DNA from 3 places in the Brevibacillus sp. NPDC058079 genome. Region 3 is predicted to be linked to each of the others. Evidence: riboswitches for the same ligand, from Rfam matches in the RefSeq annotation. Region 3 holds a riboswitch; each other region holds the start of a gene.
The links. A riboswitch is a leader RNA that binds a small molecule or an ion and turns the genes downstream of it on or off. The one in region 3 is predicted to bind S-adenosylmethionine.
Positions count from the first base shown of each region.

Region 1: another riboswitch for S-adenosylmethionine. It lies ahead of ACFVS2_RS24215 (MetQ/NlpA family ABC transporter substrate-binding protein); the one in region 3 lies ahead of ACFVS2_RS28400 (methionine ABC transporter ATP-binding protein).
Region 2: another riboswitch for S-adenosylmethionine. It lies ahead of ACFVS2_RS14610 (2,3-diketo-5-methylthiopentyl-1-phosphate enolase); the one in region 3 lies ahead of ACFVS2_RS28400 (methionine ABC transporter ATP-binding protein).

Region 1 covers NZ_JBHVSO010000009.1:79,800-85,843, forward strand. The annotation lists gene ACFVS2_RS24195 (YxcD family protein) at 1-83, opposite strand, end outside; gene ACFVS2_RS24200 (hypothetical protein) at 71-505, opposite strand; gene ACFVS2_RS24205 (methionine ABC transporter permease) at 655-1,317, opposite strand; gene ACFVS2_RS24210 (methionine ABC transporter ATP-binding protein) at 1,317-2,354, opposite strand; gene ACFVS2_RS24215 (MetQ/NlpA family ABC transporter substrate-binding protein) at 2,397-3,227, opposite strand; SAM riboswitch class I at 3,329-3,431, opposite strand; gene ACFVS2_RS24220 (DUF2294 domain-containing protein) at 3,652-4,008, shown strand; gene ACFVS2_RS24225 (ABC transporter substrate-binding protein) at 4,206-5,279, shown strand; gene ACFVS2_RS24230 (nucleoside hydrolase) at 5,467-6,044, shown strand, end outside.
Region 2 covers NZ_JBHVSO010000004.1:287,091-293,134, reverse strand. The annotation lists gene ACFVS2_RS14630 (Ger(x)C family spore germination protein) at 1-928, shown strand, start outside; gene ACFVS2_RS14625 (1,2-dihydroxy-3-keto-5-methylthiopentene dioxygenase) at 981-1,493, opposite strand; gene ACFVS2_RS14620 (methylthioribulose 1-phosphate dehydratase) at 1,507-2,163, opposite strand; gene ACFVS2_RS14615 (2-hydroxy-3-keto-5-methylthiopentenyl-1-phosphate phosphatase) at 2,167-2,835, opposite strand; gene ACFVS2_RS14610 (2,3-diketo-5-methylthiopentyl-1-phosphate enolase) at 2,832-4,046, opposite strand; SAM riboswitch class I at 4,134-4,310, opposite strand; gene ACFVS2_RS14605 (sigma-70 family RNA polymerase sigma factor) at 4,441-4,956, shown strand; gene ACFVS2_RS14600 (anti-sigma factor) at 4,956-6,044, shown strand, end outside.
Region 3 covers NZ_JBHVSO010000013.1:17,991-24,034, forward strand. The annotation lists gene ACFVS2_RS28385 (peptide ABC transporter substrate-binding protein) at 1-507, opposite strand, end outside; gene ACFVS2_RS28390 (MetQ/NlpA family ABC transporter substrate-binding protein) at 696-1,535, opposite strand; gene ACFVS2_RS28395 (methionine ABC transporter permease) at 1,595-2,260, opposite strand; gene ACFVS2_RS28400 (methionine ABC transporter ATP-binding protein) at 2,261-3,274, opposite strand; SAM riboswitch class I at 3,375-3,491, opposite strand; gene ACFVS2_RS28405 (LCP family protein) at 3,761-4,747, opposite strand; gene ACFVS2_RS28410 (MFS transporter) at 4,934-6,044, shown strand, end outside.

The sequences.
Region 1 (6,044 bases), on a different contig from region 3:
TGTGGCTTCAACTGTTTTTTGTAGGCTGCGTGAATACAGATCGCATTAATGATATCTTGTTCGGAAAAAGTTATCTTTTCCATGCGTTCAGTTCCTGTTCTTTCTCACGCTTGTTTTTGAAGTAGACGATCACTTTGCGGATCAGGATAATCACAGCGAGGATCGCCATCAGGTTGATCATGAAGCCAAGGATGGAGCCCAGGATACCCATGTCACCGAACAGGGATCCGAACAGCAAACCAGCCAGACCACCAATCATGAGACCTTTCATGAATCCGCCGCTTTTGCTTGCTGTAGCAGCAGGAGTTGTTGTAGTGCCTTTATTTGTTGAAGCATTTACATTCGTATCTGCTTTGTTAGGCGTTTGCGTGTTCGTAGGAGCCGTATTAGAGTTAAAAGATTTTTTCCCAGACTTATAGCCTTTCGCATCGGCATGATCAATGAATCCTCCGGCCGGAGCGAGTACGAGCATTACGGCAACCAACATCATGATGAGTTTTTTCATGTTATTTGAGTAGCCCCTCTCATTTAAATGACTTGTATATATAAGTCTACATGAATATTGAGCGAAATTCCAACGAACTTTCAGTGACGCTCGGTCTAAATACCTACAAAAAAGCCCCTGACAAGCGATCTCGTCAGGGGTTCTTCGATTTACGCGCTCTTTTTCAGTTTTCGGGCTGCCCAGTTACCCAACGATTGAATGAGCTGTACCAGGACGACGAGGATAACGACAGTAATGATCATGACTTCGATGTCCCATTGCTGGTAGCCGTAGCGCAAGGCGAGATCGCCAAGTCCGCCGGCACCGACTGCTCCGGCCATAGCAGTAGCCCCAATCAAACCGATGGTCGCAATGGTCAGGCAGAGGACGATGCCGGGCCGTGCTTCACGCAGCATGATGCGAAAAATAATCTGCGTCCGGGATGCGCCCATTGCCTGGTACGCTTCGATAACGCCACGATCTACGTCATGCAGGGCCGTTTCCATCAGGCGTGAGATGTAAGGCGAGGTATAGACGATGAGCGGCACAATTGCTCCTTCAATTCCAATCGAAGTGCCCACGATCAACTCTGTAAAAGGAATGATCGCAACCATCAGGATAATAAAAGGCAACGAACGCACAATGTTGATGATCGTATTCAGGGTGTGATAGATGATTCTGTTCGGGAAAAGGTGATTCGCCTGTGTGATGACCAACAAAATCCCGAGCGGAATCCCGATCAACGTCGCAATGAACAGCGAAATTCCAACCATGATGACAGTCTCTTGCAGAGATTGCCCGAATACCGGAATCATATCAATCAAACGCTCCATTAGCTCCGCACCTCCTCTGGTGACACAATATCTACGCGGTAGACGGATTCGCGCAAGTAGCGAATGCCATCTTGAATGTCTTGTTCTTCGCCGGATATGTGCAAAAGCAGAATGCCGAGCGCTGTTCCTTTTATGGTCGTAATCGAGCCATACAACAGATTGGTGCTAATCGGAAAACGTGCAGATAGTGTTCCTAGAACAGGATCGAGAGCAGCATCCCCGCGAAAGGCAACGCGAACAATTTTGGAAACGGGTCCGGTTTCTTTTATTTTGGACAAAATCTCCTGTGGTACCTGATCGTCGAAAACCGTTTTGATAAAATTACGGGTCGTTTGCTCTTGCGGATTGCTGAAAACATCCAGAACAGAGCCTTGCTCGATGACGACACCGTTTTCCATGATGGCTACCTGATCGCAGATTTTTTTGATGACCTGCATCTCATGCGTAATCAGCACGATGGTCAGGTTAAACTTTCGATTGATGTCGAGCAACAGCTCCAGGATCGATTCGGTCGTCTGCGGGTCGAGAGCGGAAGTCGCTTCGTCACAGAGCAGGATTTCCGGATCAGTCGCAAGCGCACGAGCGATGCCCACCCGTTGCTTTTGTCCACCGGATAGCTGAGAAGGATAAGCGTTTGCTTTATCAGACAAGCCAACCAAGCCGAGAAGGTCTTCTACCTTGCGCTTAATGACATCTTTAGGGACGCGATTCATCCGCAAGATTTCCGCCACATTGTCAAAGACATTATAGGAAGAGAGCAGGTTGAAGTGTTGAAAAATTATCCCGATCTTTTTGCGAGCTTGCCGCAGCTCTTTTTCCTTGAGGGTCAGCATGTTCTGGCCATTGACGATCACAGAACCGCTAGTCGGCTTCTCCAACAGGTTGATGGTACGGAGCAGGGTGCTTTTCCCCGCTCCGCTAAAGCCGATAACCCCGTAGATTTGCCCTTTTTCCACCTGCAGGGATACGCCCTTCAATGCTTCTACCTGCTTGTTTCCTACTTGATACGACTTATGAATATCGGTTAGCTGTATCATAACGAGTTCTCCTTGTTGTTCTTGATGTTCCTGGCTTCGATCTTACCAGGACGGCAGTACAGCTCCTTCAAAACGTTCGTCGATGAATTTTTTCACTTCTTCCGAGCGGTAGATGTCCACCAGCTTTTTGACAGCGGGGTTGTCTTTGTTGGTTTCGTTGACTGCCAAAATGTTTACATATGGAGAGTCAGCTGTCTCAGCGAAGATCGCATCTTTTTGCGGGGAGTAGCCAGCTTCCATTGCGAAGTTCGTATTAATCGAAGCGACCTCTACGTTGCTCAGCGAGCGCGCCAGGAAAGCAGCCTCCAGCTCTTTGAATTGCAAATTTTTTGGATTTTCTACGATGTCCAGTGGTGTTGCGTTGTCACCCACGCCATCCTTGAGCTTAATCAAGCCAGCTGCCTGATAGAGTAGCAGGGCGCGTGCTCGGTTGGTAGGGTCGTTTTGAATGCCGACAACGCCGCCAGCAGGGATGTCCTCGACTTTTTTATGCTTGGTGGAGTACAGGCCCATCGGGTACGTGACGGTTTTTCCAACCTCGACGATCTTTGTTTTGTGATCTTGATTGAACTTCGCCAAGAACGGGATGGTTTGGAAGCTGTTTACATCGAGATTTCCTTTATCGAGAGCTTGGTTCGGCTGTACGTAATCGTTGAAAACGACGACTTCGACGTCGAGCCCTTTGCCTTTGGCGACTTCTTTTACTTTGTTGAGAATCTCTTCGTGCGGGCCGCCAGTGACGCCCACCTTGAGTGAGGTTTGCTCAGCAGCAGTGCCGCCGTTAGCAGGTGCAGCTTCTTGTTTACCGCCGCAAGCCGTTACGAGCGATGCAGCGAGCAGTAGTGTAGTGAGCAGTAGACCAGTCTTTTTCATGAAAATACCCCTTTTCTCTGGATGTAAGATGGAATAGAAAAAGCCTCTTCCGACAGAAGAGGCGAAAACTGCGAGTATGTATCCACACTGCAACAATACCTCTCTTATCTGTCGGAATAAATTCCGCTGGATTTGGCACCGTATCGTTTGCGATAGGTTGCCGAGGTGTCATAGGGCCAGTCCCTCAACCTCTCTTCATAAGAGAATGTGCTATGAAATTATCATTCCAAACATTGTTGTTAATTCTTATTTGGATAGTTGGATTATAACGACTGATTTTTTAGGTGTCAACTGTTTTTGCAAACGAATGACTTGGTGGAAAAATGTGAAATTGATCTAAATACGAATATTCTATTGAAGAATCGGAAAATCATTTGTATAATGAGAGCGAATGAACCCGATACCAGCTATCGCAGGTGATGACATGACTCTAGTGGACTCCAATGAAACCAGAAAAAAGCTGTCTGCCATCTATAATGAGATAGCAAAAGAGTTGTTCGGATTTGGAACGACATTGCTCCGAGTCACGATTGAAAATCAGATGATTACGTTCCAAGCCAAGCATCGCCGCTCTCCGCGCTCAGAAGCGTTAGAAGGAGAAGCACCGGCCCTCAAGCTCGAAGTCGATTTTCGGATGTCCCTTCTTTATAAGAAGAAACTGCGAGAGCGACTGGAAGTAGAGATGGGGTTGCCGTTGGAAGCTGTGCTACGGGACTATGATGCGCCTACGCAGTGGGCGATCACGAATGTTATTTTAGCTGAATCAGAACTGAATACCTGACGCAATCGTTCGGATTTTCTCTTTTGATCTATCTTAAGAGGAGACCGTAGACTTTGCGTAAAAACGGGTGTCACTTCTCTTTGTTTACGAAGAAAAGTGCTCTTGTTTAGAATGATACGTTCTAATCAAGGGTACTTTTCTTTTTATTGTATCACCATATTTTGTCATCAAATGAACCCAACTGGAGGAGAATTACGATGAAAAAATTACTTGCTGGAATTCTGTCTTTTTCTATGATGTCACTGGCTCTCGCTGGCTGTGGCAGCAATGATCAACCACAAGCGGGAGGAGCTGGCGGTGAAGCCAAGGGTGAGCCACAAAAGCTGGTCATTTCCACATGGGGCTTTTCCGAAGACTTTTTCCGCAAAGAAGTATATGAGCCGTTTGAAAAAGAACATAACGTGAAAATCGTGCTGGAAATCGGGAACAACGCAGAACGACTGAACAAAATTCGCCAAGGAAGCTCCGATGTAGACTTGATCTACCTCTCTGACTACTATGCACAGCAAGGGATTGAGAGTGGCGCATTTGAAAAAATCGACCGCAGCCGCATCCCGAACCTGGATCAAATCTACGACATCGCCAAAGCACCACTGGGCGAGGAGTACGGTCCAGCTTACACAATTGGCCAATTCGGGATTGCCTACAATCCAAAGCTTGTGAAAACAGAGATCAAGGATTGGAAAGACCTGTGGAACCCAGAGCTGACGGGCAAGTTGACACTGCCAAGCATTACGTCCACAACTGGCCCGATGGTTCTCGACAGTGCTTCTGCGGTCGCGGGCAGCAAGGAATTTAACGAGGATCAAGCCTTTGCGAAAATGAAAGAAGTCAACCAAAATGTAGTGAAATTCTACGATAAGACTTCCGAATACGTGAACATGTTTGGTCAAGAAGAAATCGGCGTAGGACCGATCATGGAAATGTACTTCAAAGACATCAAAGCCGCTGTTCCAGAAGCTGTTTTCGTACAACCTGCAAGCGGCGGATATGCGGTCATGAATACGGTTAACATCGTAAAAGGCTCGAAAAACAAAGCGCTGGCTGAAGACTTCATCAACTACCAGCTGAGCAAGGAAGTTCAGGAAAAAACAGCAAAAGCAAAAATCGATTCCCCTGTAAATAAGTCTGTTCAACTGACAGAAGAAGAAGCAAAAGGCGTAACGTACGGGGAAGAAACCGTAAGCAAGCTGAAAATGCTGGACATGAAATTCGTTAACGAGCACTCTAAAGCATGGATTGACCGTTGGAATCGTGAAATCACGCAATAACGAACGATAGAAAACAAAGGGCGAGGGTATAGACAATTTCGGATATACCCTCGTTTTTCAACGTATAGGAAATTATAAAATAAATTCCGGAGCGCATGAAAACATTCCGCTAAAACGCGGTCGCTCCACGTTGAATTGGCCTCGATAGAAGTTTTCTTATGAGGAATGAACGTGAGGAGGACCACTCGTGCAAAAGATCATTCTTGACGTGGATACGGGCATTGATGATGCGCTTGGCATTATTCTCGCTGTGAAGAGCGGGCAATTTGATCTGGTTGGCATCACTACGGTGAATGGCAACGTGTCGCTGCAAAAAGCTACAGAAAACACATGCAAAATTCTCGATTTCTTGCAAGTCGGTGAGCAAATCCCTGTTGTCTGTGGAGCATCTGAACCGTTGCTGCGGCCGTTATTTTTCGAGCACGCTGTACATGGTGAAGATGGCTTGGGAGGTGCCCTTGCCGGAGTTCCGATTTACAAGGAACCGACTGCTGGCTTTGCTCCTGATTTCATCGTGGAAAACGTACTCGCGCATTCCAGAGAGATTACACTCATCATGACGGGACCGTTGACCAATTTGGCGCTGGCAGTGAAAAAATGCCCGGAGCTGGTCCAACACGTCAAGGAAGTCATTTTCATGGGTGGAGTGGTCCGCGAGCATGGCAATGTGACGCCGGTTGCGGAGTATAACATGTACGTCGATCCAGAGGCAGCGAAGGTTGTGTTTCATGCCGGATTCCCGCAATTGACGCTGGTTGGGCTGGA
Region 2 (6,044 bases), on a different contig from region 3:
ATACGGTATCCGGTCATCTACAATTAGAGAGGCAAGAATGGGCTTTGATGAGCGAGTGACAGGCTTGACCCAACCAGGCAAGATTCAGGTGCTTGTAATGGGGAAAAAGCTGCTGGCTCACCCGGACTGGTTTCGGTTGCTGGATGTCGTTTTTCGGGATGCAAAGTTCAGTGTCAACGCCCGCATGGCTGTGCTTGATGGTCGATTGAATGAGTTGTTTGATTATAAACCAAAGGACAAGCCTCGTCTGTCCATTCATGTAACAACGCTGATTGACACAGCCAATAACAGAAATCTGACGGTAAAAACGAGGGCGCAGGAGCTCCATCGGCAAATGTATGAAAAAGGGATGACGCCTACCCTGACTGAGTTGAAGAAAGAAAAGAAGGCGGTCAAGGTAATGGGGACGGCTTTGTTAAAAGAAAATGGAACGTACGCAGGCTCGATAGAACCGCGGGATACGATTCTTTTGCAAATGTTTCTCCATGAAAAACAAGGGGAACTGTCCGTCACCATCCCGATTAAAGAGCCGAACGAGCACAATCAAATTGTGAAAGACAGGATCAGTTTTTTTATCAAGGGCGTCAAAAAAAAAGTAAAAACAACCTATCAGAACGGTCGATTTCATTTTGACGTTCATTTCAAATTGCGAGTGTCCGTATCGGAGCGAATGTTTCCGTACGACATGAAAAAGGACTACAAAAAGATGGAGCGAATGATCAGTGACGAGTTACAGAAGGATTACATGAAGTTAGTCAAGAAATGCCAGGAAAGCGGTGTAGACCCATTTGGGTTTGGTCTCTATGCGCGTGCCTATGAATATAAGGAATACAAAAAGGTAGAGGATGATTGGACGAAAGCCTTTTCCAATGCCACAGTTGAAATCAAGCCTGACGTATCGATTAAGGGAAATGGCGTCATAAAGTGAAGGGTGAAAGACAAAACCCCCTGGCAATCAGTAAATGCCAAGGGGTTCGTTATTAATAGATCGCTTCCCAGCCTGCAGGAGTGACGAACAGGCGAATCGCCTTGATTTTGCGGTCGTCCATCAGGGTGAAGTAGTGGCGGTAGTTCGGTGGTACGGAGATCAGATCGCCTGGCTCCAGCTCGACGTCGAAGTAGCGGTCATCTTTGCCTTTGATGGCGAAAATGCCGTGACCATCGACGCAGAAGCGGCACTCATCGTCGGTGTGGTGATGCTCGCCCTTGAATTTCACCAACAGCTCGTCGAGGTTAGGCGTTTTGTCAGAGAGGACGATAATGTCCGCTGTCAAGTAACCGCGACGTTGGCTGATCGCATCGATTTCTGGCTTGAAGGTGTCGAGAATCTCTTGTTTTTCCTCGTCTGTCGGGCTGTAGTTATCACGGTGCTTTGGATCAAGGCGATCCAAGCCCCATTTTTCGTAAATGATCTCTTGGGTGTCCAGGAAGGAGACAACTTCCTCGGGTGCTGAGATGTACTCATTGTTGTCGTGAAAACGAATTTGTGCCATCGTTTATTCCTCCTTAATTGGTGGTTGTAGTGGACACGACTGCTTGGCGCAATTGCAGCCAGCGGGCGTGATACTCGAATAGGAATTCAAAAGCTTCCAGGTGGCGCTTGGCCTCGAAGTCATTGCCGCCCCACGTGTAGATACCGTGGTTACGGATGAGTACACCGGGAACTTCTGGTGTGATCACTTTTTCAATTTCGGTAGCCAAGGTCGGAATATCGGCAAAGTTCTCAACAATCGGAACAGTAATGCGCGCGTTTTCTTCCCAGATTCCGAGTCCCTTGATCAGCTCTTGTCCTTGAATGGAGAAAGCGCGTTGTCCAAAGTACAGCTCGGAAATGAGGTTATTCCATACGGTATGCACGTGGAAGCAAGCCCCAGCCTTCGGGAACGTTTTGTAGACGACGGCGTGGATAAGCGTTTCCGCGGACGGCTTGAGAGCAGTTTCATCCACTGGACGTGAGTCTTGATCCACGACCAGATAATCTTCGGGAGACAGCTTGGTTTTGTCTTTGCCGCTTGCCGTTACGGCAAATTGCAAAGGATCGTTTTGTATTTTTATGGAGAGATTGCCACTGGTGCCGGGAAACCAGTCCCGGCGGGCAAATGTCAGCTTGGCGTCATCCAGACGGCGAAAGGCATCCAGACGTTGTTCGAGTGTTGCAGTCATGAATTAGACGACCTCCTGTTGGACGTGCTGTAAAATGCGAATCACATCGTGGAATGTGGCAAACTTACTATGCGGCAATTGCAGCTCTTCCGCCTTGTCAGCGAGGAAGTGACGGGCAATCACATAGTCAGCGATTTTGGCTCCAGCCAAATCAGTGATAGAGTCGCCGATGACGATACGGAAATGGTTCTCTGGATCGTAACGACGGATAATCGTCGTCTTGCACATGCCGCAGCCGTTCGTGCACTGTTCATCGCAAGCGTTTGGCCACGTAATGGTGATCCGCTCCCCGCTGAAATCACTGCCATTGCAGTAAATAGGCACATCGGAGAGATCAAAAGGTGCCAGGATAGGCTCCAGGAAAAAGTCGATGCCGCCACTCGTGATCAACAGCTCGATGCCTTCTTCGCGGCAATAGCTCACGAATTCAGCAAATCCCGGGCGAATCGTCGCTTCTTGGACAATAAAATCAATAATGTCCTGGCGCAAGGAGGAGGGCAAGAGTTGAAACAGCTTGCCAACCCCTTCTTGAACGCTTATTTTTTGCGAAAGGATTTGCTCCGTCAAGGCTTCCCACTCAGGGGGAGCAAACTTGCGGACAATCGCTACAATGTTGTCTTTTTCGGTAATCGTTCCGTCGAAATCGCAGAACAGGACGAGCTTCTTGCTCATCGTGCGCCACCCCACTTTTCCAAGGCGATCGCCAGCTCTTGTGATTCCGCGGCAGCTTCTTCCAATGTTCGGCCTGCGGTGACTGCATGAATTGCGGCAACGAATGCTTTCGCTCCTGCGGTTGCTCCACCGGGATGACCGTGGATTCCGCCTCCTGCATTGACGATTTGATCCAGACCGAAGTCTTTATACAGCTGTGGAACCAACCCTGGGTGAATGCCGGCAGACGGAACTGGGAAGGAACGGCGTACACCATTCAGTGGGTCAGTCAAATGCTTGGCGAGCTGCAACGCTTCTGTTTTGTCCAAGGCGACATTGCCATATGGAGATGGGAAGAGCACCAAATCTGCCCCAGCTACACGCATCAACGTTCCGAGCAGAAGCGGGGTGGCGATACCGTAGTCAGGTGATGGATAGTAAGCGCCTGCCAATGCTGGATGCGCCATGATCGGTACGTGTACATCAGGATCGGCTGCCAAACGGTGCAGGGCATCGAATCCAAAGGCCAGTACATTGAACAAGAGGCAGTCAGCACCTGCATCTACCGCACGTTTCGCTTTTTCGTTCAGCTCATGCACAGGTCCAGTCAGGTTGGCTGCATAAAGGACAGGCTTGCCTGTTTCGGCTTCTGTCTCCTGAGCGATCTGCTTGAACGCTTTGATCCGTTCGATAAAAGGAGCGCGCTCATCTGCAAAGAAGATTTCGTCATCTTTCACCAGATCGACTCCGCCCAAGGCTTGTGCCCGGAATTGCGTTTTCAGGTCGTCGAAAGGAAGGCCTAGGCACGATTTGAAAATGCTCATCAAGAGCGGACGGTTATGTGCCCCTAAACGTTCGCGCAGACCATCGATGCCGAACTTCGGTCCAGGAAAAGCCTGAAGGAATGAGTCGGGGAAAACGATGTCGATGAGCTTGATTTTGCCATCCATCGACAGTTTGCCGAATATTCCGGTCAACAAGGATGGAATGTCTGCTGTAAAATTGCGGGTCGGATAGCTGACGGTAATCAAACCGCGTGTTTCTCCGTTTTCCAGTGTTTCAAGTGGTGTCGCGCTCACGGCTTCACCGAGATACGGCGCTAGCTCAGCTTGCTTGGCAAGCGGCAGGTCCGTCCAGGAACCGACAGTCATGCCGACAGCAATGGCTTGCGCTTTCTTGTTCAAGTCTTTTGCTTGTGTGAGGTAGGTGACGAGGATACGTTGTTCACTCATGGTACGTCTCATCCTCCTTGAATGATTAAAAAAAGCCTCCCCATTGAGCGGGGAGGCGGTTGTCGACTTATGAAAGCGTCTCGTCTCCTCTCATCTCTCGGGTCAGTAGCCGAAACGAGCCAAAGATGCTCTATCTCGACTCTTATCCGTTGGAATTAGCACCGTTTCGCTATCCAAGGTACGCATCATCCGCGTACGATTCATGGTATAGCGCCGGTTGCCGGGCATCATAGGGCCAGTCCCTCAGCCAGCTCGCGATAAGAGTTATTCGTTTCCCCCATGATATGACGTTCATTCTCAGGAGTCAATCTTTGTTTTTGTAGAGAATGTGCAGCAGGTTATCAGAAAAATGAGATGAAGGTGAAACTTTTTGACAATTCCTTCGTGGTAAGGGATGAAGGGGTGTGAACGGCTTGGGAAAGTAGGTCTGGAGGATGTGTACCAGCTGCATGTAAACGATATTTACCGCTATCTTTTCCGGCTGACACGAGATGAGAGGCTGGCAGAGGATTTGACACAGGAAACCTTTTGTCGCGCCTTCTCTTCCTTGGACGACTACCGTGGGGAAAAAGTACGGCCTTGGCTATTCAAGGTGGCCTATCACGCTTTCGTGGACGGCTATCGCAAGAAGACGAAACAACGGTTTGCATATGTGGAAGCCCTGCCAGAGCGACGTGATCATTCGGCGGTTGATCCGGCAGAGCATGTCGTGAACAAGGAGCTGTGGGAAGTGGCCTATGACTATTTGGAGCAACTTCCGGAAAAGCAGAGACAGGTCATTTTGTTGTCTACCATGCAGTTTTCCTACGCGGAAATGGCAGAGGTACTCGGGATCGAGCTGGCAGACGTCAAGCGTTCCTTGTTTCGGGGGCGACAAAAGATGCGGCAGTTGTGGAGGGAGGAAAGGTAATGAGGGAGCAAGATGGCAACAATCGCGAACAAAAGCTGCTGGCTTATTTGCGTGGCGATATGTCGGGGGAAGAGGTAAAACGATTCGAAGAGGAAATAGCCGCTGACGAGGAATACGCACAGCGGTTGGAGAGGCTTTTACTGGGGGAAGAAATGGGAGAGGACAACTCGAAAACAAAACAGCCTGAAACGCTGTCGGCCGAAAAACAGCGCGCCATTGTTCGCCGGGGGAAATGGAAAAATCGGTTGTCCACCGCTGGATTCACTATAGTGCTACCCTTTTTGGCTGGAGTTGTATTGCTGATTCTGAATGGCTGGGTTGGGTCACTGATGCATGAAGATCTGTTCCGCGTTGCGAAGTCGATGGTCAATTTCACCCAGCCAGGTGTGAGCGTGGGGAGTAGTGGTTCACAGGTCGGATTGCTGTACGGAAACATCAGCATGGAACTACGCGAGCGGGTTGGGGGAGAAGAAAAGAACGCGGGCCGTTTTGAGAGTACGAATGTGCTAAGGAACGTGAATGCGAAGCCGCAATGGACGAACGGGGTCAGGGAGCAAAAGCTGTTTTTCCGTTATCCGACAGAGGGAGAAACGGAGGATACCATGTCTCTCACTTCACCTGCCTGGACGACAATGGAGAAGCTGCCTGAGGGAACCGTTTCGCAGCTTGCAATATCTTTTGACCACTTTCTGACGTACGAGGAGTATTATGCACTGATTTCCCGCCATGTTACCTCTTCAGGACAAGATACAGTTTGGTTTGCGGTAGATACAGGGGTGGAGCTCAAGCAAGCAGAGAGTGATGTACCCTATCTGTTGCTTGGTGCCGGGGACGTATGGGGATTTGCTCAGAGAGAACTCGATTACGGAGGTGCGCCCATCCGGGTAAATGGGGAAGGGGCAAGAAGAATGGCGACCTATCTGAACGAAATGAAGTACTTATCTGAGCAAGAAGGTCTGACTCGCGATATTGGCAAAGCCTTGGTATTTGGTAGCGACCCTCAGATAGCAGAACGATACAACTACATGCAACAAAACGGAGTGCGAATCTACGGTGCCGTCTTGACCGGACCTACGAAAGAACTACTG
Region 3 (6,044 bases):
TTCGTCGGGCTTCGCCTTACCTTTGTGAATCAGCTGCGCATTTTTAATGTAGTACAACTGATAGGCATACTCCGCGCCAAATGTCTTGCCGAGGGCACGCTTCCATGCATACACGAAGTCATGGGCAGTTACTGGATCACCATTGCTCCATTTGGAGTCACGGAGCGTGAACGTATACACCAGCTTGTCATCAGAGATCTTTACATCGGATGCTACCGAATTCACTGGCTTTGCGTTTGCATCGAAGCGAGTCAAGCCATCAAACGTAGCACGAACGATCGCTCCCGCAGTGGTATCCTTCGCAAGACCAGGGTCCGCTGTCGCAGGCTCACTCATAATGTTCGCCCGAAATACCTGCGTCTTTGCATTTGCAGGCTTTTCAGCGGTCGCTGCGGTTCCCTCAGCTGGAGGGGTTGCCGTTGATGGCTGCGTACTCGTGGAGCATCCAGCTAACACGGTTCCGGCGACCAGCATCGCGCCAAGAAACAACTTGAGATTTCGTTTCATCAGAAAATTCCCCCTTATCTATATTTTCTCATTTCAAACACAATATACTCGACGGGAATTGGGTTGAAAACGGGATTGCTATAGATTTAATTTAATTTTATGAAAATTCATTATATTGTAAACAAAAGTAAAGCCCAACCAGCTACGAGACCAGTTGGGCTTTTGTTGATCGATCAATTATTTCTACTTTAGAACGCTGGAATAATCGCGCCTTTGTATTCATCTTCAATGAACTTTTTCACTTCAGGTGAGTTCAGTGCTTTTGCCAGCTTTTGAATTGCTTCAGAATCCTTATTGTCAGGACGAGCTACCAAGAAGTTTGCGTATGGAGTATCTTTATCTTCAATAAACAGGGCGTCTTTGGTTGGAACAAGCTTTGCTTCCAGCGCATAGTTGGTGTTGATCAATGCCAGATCTACTTCTTCCAGAACGCGCGGCAGCATTGCTGCTTCTACTTCTTTGAACTTCAGGTTTTTCTTGTTTTCAACAACATCTTTCACTGTACCGCTGATGCCAGCGCCTTCTTTCAGCTTGATCACGCCGTTTTTCTCCAAGAGTGCGAGTGCGCGACCGCTGTTTGTTGGATCGTTTGGCAGCGCGATTGTTGCGCCATCAGCTAATTCATCCACAGATTTTACTTTTTTGCTGTAACCTCCGAATGGCTCGATGTGTACAGCCACTACTGGCTCCAGGTTCATGTTTTGTCCTTTATTGAAGTCTTCCAGGTAAGGCTTGTGCTGGAAGAAGTTAGCGTCGAGTTGTTTCTCGTTCACTTGAACGTTAGGTTGTACATAATCGGTGAACTCTTTAATTTCCAAGTTCACGCCTTGTTCTTTCAGTTTTGGTTGAACGAATTTCAAGATTGCTGCGTGTGGAACGGGAGAAGCGCCTACCTTCAATGTTACTTCCTGTTGTCCGCCTTGTGCGCCACCTTCAGCTGGAGCGGGTGCTGTTTCCGTTTTGCCTCCGCAAGCTGCCAAAGAAAATGCCAACACAGTAGAAAGTACAGATACGACTAGCTTTTTCATGAATGATTTCCCCCTTGCATGTATTTATCTTATTATTTGAAACCCTATATGGAAAAATCCTACTTACGGCTGAATTTCAGAACCAGACGGTCCCCCAGCGATTGTAAGATCTGTACCATCACCAGCAAAATAACAACAGTCACAATCATGACATCGGTTTGGAAACGTTGGTATCCGTATCGAATCGCCAAGTCACCCAAACCACCACCGCCAATTACCCCAGACATCGCTGTATAGGAGACCAGCGTAACCGTCGTGATCGTAATACCCGCGATCAGGCCCGATCTAGACTCTGGCAAAAGGACATTCCAGACGATCTGCCAATTGGAAGCCCCCATAGATTGTGCAGCCTCAATCACACCTTTATCAATCTCACGCAGAGAGGTTTCCACCAAACGCGCGAAAAACGGAGCGGCACCAAATACGAGCGGCGGAATGGCACCAAGTACGCCGAGTGAAGTTCCTACGATCATTTTCGTCACAGGAATCAGCAAGATCATCAAAATGATAAACGGTACCGAACGCAATACGTTGACAACGAATGATGCGATCGTATAAAAAGTGCGGTTTTGCAGAAGCTGTCCGCGTGAAGTCAAAAACAGAATGATGCCCAACGGCAAACCAATCAGGACGGTAAACAGGGTGGAAAAGCCGAGCATCGTGAGCGTGTCCATCGTACCTACGCCGATTTCAGCCCAATCCACATTCTCGAATGTCCAGTCCATTTATATCACCTCTACTTCCAAGCCACGTTGGCGCAGCGTCTCAATGGTCTTTTGATTCTGTGCAACATCGCCTTCCAGCTCGATTACCAACTGACCATACGGCGTATCCTTCATGCGGGAGATCGTTCCCTGCAAAATGCTGAACACCGTGCCAGTCTCTTGCATCGTTTGGAACAGGATTGGCTGGTACGTTTTTTCTCCGAGGAAGGTGACACGAGCAATGGTGCGGATCCCCGAAGCCTTTTCGTGCTCAACTGCTTCGCGCAGCTCTGTAGAATCCGCTACTTGTTCCACGAATTCTTGTGTCGTTGGATGCTTCGGACGAAGGAATACATCCAGTACATTACCCGACTCGACGATCTTTCCTCCATCAATCACGCCAACACGATCACAGATGGAGCGAATGACGTGCATCTCATGGGTAATCAACACAATGGTCAACCCCAGCTTGCGGTTGATGTCCAAGAGCAGTGCCAGAATGGAGTTCGTCGTCTGCGGATCGAGAGCCGATGTAGCTTCGTCGCAGAGCAGCACTTTTGGATCATTCGCGAGCGCCCGGGCGATTCCGACACGCTGCTTCTGTCCGCCAGACAGCTGGGTCGGATATTTGTCCTTATGCGCCTCCAAGCCAACCAGCTTCAGCAGCTCGTTTACTTTCTTATCAATCTCTGCCTTCGGACGCTTGGCTAGCTTGAGCGGAAAAGCGACATTTTCGCCGACTGTCGAAGAAGACAGCAAGTTGAAGTGCTGAAAAATCATGCCGATTGAGCGGCGCTTTTCTTGCAGCTTCCCTTCATCCAGCTTTGTCAAATCGACACCGTCCACAATAACTTCCCCTGAAGTTGGGCGCTCCAGCAAATTGATGCACCGGATCAACGTACTTTTCCCTGCACCAGAGTGTCCGATAATCCCGTATATTTCTCCTTGCTCTATGGAAAGGTCGATCCCCGTTAATGCTGGGATGGTTTTACCTTGTACTTGATAGCTTTTATGCAAATGACGCAGTTGGATCAACGCATCCACCTCCCGACCACAATCTTAATAAAATATAAAAACCCCTTTTTCAATAAACGAAAAAGGGGCTGCAACGCAATGTATACGTTCGCATCCACCCTTCTCATCTATACAAGATCAAAAAAATCCTGTAGGAATTGGCACCGCGACGTTCATTCGAAAATGAACCGGCTGCCGGGCTTCATAGGGCCTGTCCCTCCGCCTCTCTTGATAAGAAAGATATCTACGTATATTATGTTCGTTTTTTGGGTTTCATCATGATACAAAACGGATTATATCCTTTTCGGAAATATCACGTCAATAGTAATAGAAGGAAAAGTTTTTTAATCCATGACACCGTTGCGGATGATTGTCGACTTTACGCGGAAGCGAAACGTCGCATCTTTGTACATCTTTCTCCATTCGGCCTGCGTCATATTTGCCATCCCTCTTCTCTTTGAACGATAGATGGATCCTTTTCCTAAAAAACACAAAAAAACAGCACGCTTAGTTTTGCGTGCTGCTTTTCTTTTCTCCCTCAGGTTGATCTGTTGCTTCTGTAGGAGGTGCAATTTTTTCCTGGACAAACGACTGAACCTGATCGACATCCGGAACCAGAACGGAACCTGCACGGTGCGATTCACGGAACATCCCCATCGGCGGCAACTGATAGTTACCAGGCTCTAACGTATTCAATTTTAATCCGAGTGCAGACAGCTTCAGCATGTCCACCGAACTAATATTGGTTTGAACATACGGTGTTACTTCCTTCAAAATCGTAGGAAGCTGCATCAGCGTCGTACCATTCTTCATCTGATCCACGACTGCCGTCATCAATTTCCGCTGACGCTCCGTCCGTGTATAATCGGAGGTCGCATCATGGCGGAAACGAGCATATTGCAAGGCTTTGTCTCCATCCAGCTTTTGCAGACCCTTTTTCAGATTAATATCATAAGCACCTTTGTCTGTCGGGTCATGATAATACATATTTTTTTCTACATCGATCTCGACTCCGCCTACTGCATCAATCAGAGCCTTGAAGCCTTCAAAGTCAGTAATCACGTAACGATCTACTGGAATTCCAGTGAACTGACTAACCGTTTCCATTGCTAGCTCAGGTCCACCTTCTACAATCGCAGAGTTGATCCGCGAGCTACCTCTACCGGGAATATCTACATACGTATCACGTAGGATTGAAAACATGTCATAACGTTTCCCCGTAGGATCGATGCTGACCAGCATCATGGAGTCAGAACGAGGAAGCCCGTTATTTTTCATTCCTCTGCGGTCTACTCCCATCAGCAGAATATTGACGCGTTCCTTGCCATCCCACTCTGGTATTTCTGCTGCTTTGGTGGAATTCCCACCACTAGGCGGTGCGATGTTAGGCTCTTGAATATTTTGAGCAAATTGATAAAAAGAGTATCCGTAGTATCCAGCTGTCGTAGCCATCACGACAAGCAAAAGAAGCAACACTCGTTTCCATATTTTCATAAAGTCCACCTTTATTCTCTATATCCTCAGTTGATGTCATCTCTCCACTTTGTCTAGTATACTCGAATTCGACAAAAGTGGAGCAGCCTATATTTGGGTACCTGTGACATTGTAAACATTTTAATTTACAAAGTTTTGAATATTCGCTATACTATTCTTATCCTTAATGATAAGGGGTGCAATCGCGTGATATCACCGTCAGCTTTTCTCAATCGCTATCCACGTGAGGCCATTTTCTTCCTCATCGCCAGCTTTATTAACTCCTCCGGGAGTGCCTTTATGTGGCCACTTACTACCTTATACGTACATACCATTTTGCAACGCTCGATGACAGAAGCTGGATTTGTCCTGATGATCCAATCTCTGGCTGGAATCTTCGGCCAATTCATCGGCGGCTCGTTATTTCATCGACTGGGTGCCAAGCGTCTCATTGTCGGTGCATTGATTTTTCAAGGACTTATTCAATTTTCCATTCCTTTCGTTCAGAGCTGGCCTGTCTACCTGATTCTCATGATGGGGCTTGGCTTTACGTTCAACCTGTCATTTCCAGCCATTCAAGCATTTATTGGTTTCCGTTGGAAGGAACAGCGTCGCGAATTATTTAATATCGTCTACGTCGGTAATAATTTGGGGATGGCAATCGGAACCGCATTGGCAGGCGTCATTGCCACTTTATCCTTCCAGCTTACTTTTTGGTTCAACAGCACGAGCACCTTATTGTTTGCCTTGTTCTTCTTCCTTTTTATGAAGAACATATCTCATCAGGAACTGGTCGGAGAGCAACAGGAGGAACAGAAAAAACACCGCGAAAAAAACAACTTTACCCTGCTATTCCGCTACCAATTGTACTTGTTTATGGCATTGGGCGCAGCATTCATTTTCTTTTCCAATACGGTATGGAACACAGGCGTCGCTCCTTATATTACCGAACAAGGTATGCCTCTGTCTTCGTATAGCTGGCTGTGGACTATCAACGGGATTATCATTTTTGCCGGCCAACCCATCACATCCTGGATCAAGCGGCTGTTGAATCAGAGCTTGTCTGCCCAACTCGTCGTCAGTGCCATCGCGTATGCTGTCGGTTTTGGGTGTATGCTGGCTTACCACGGTAGTTATTACGCATTTGTTATCGGAATGGTTATCACTACTTTTGGAGAAATGCTCATCTCGCCCACTATTCCTACCTTTATATCGGAAAAAACTGGGGAGAATGCACCGTTTTATTTGGGGGTAGTTGGGGCGATTACAACTGGTGGAAGGCTGCTGGGGCCTTTAGCTATGGGGTTCATGTATGACC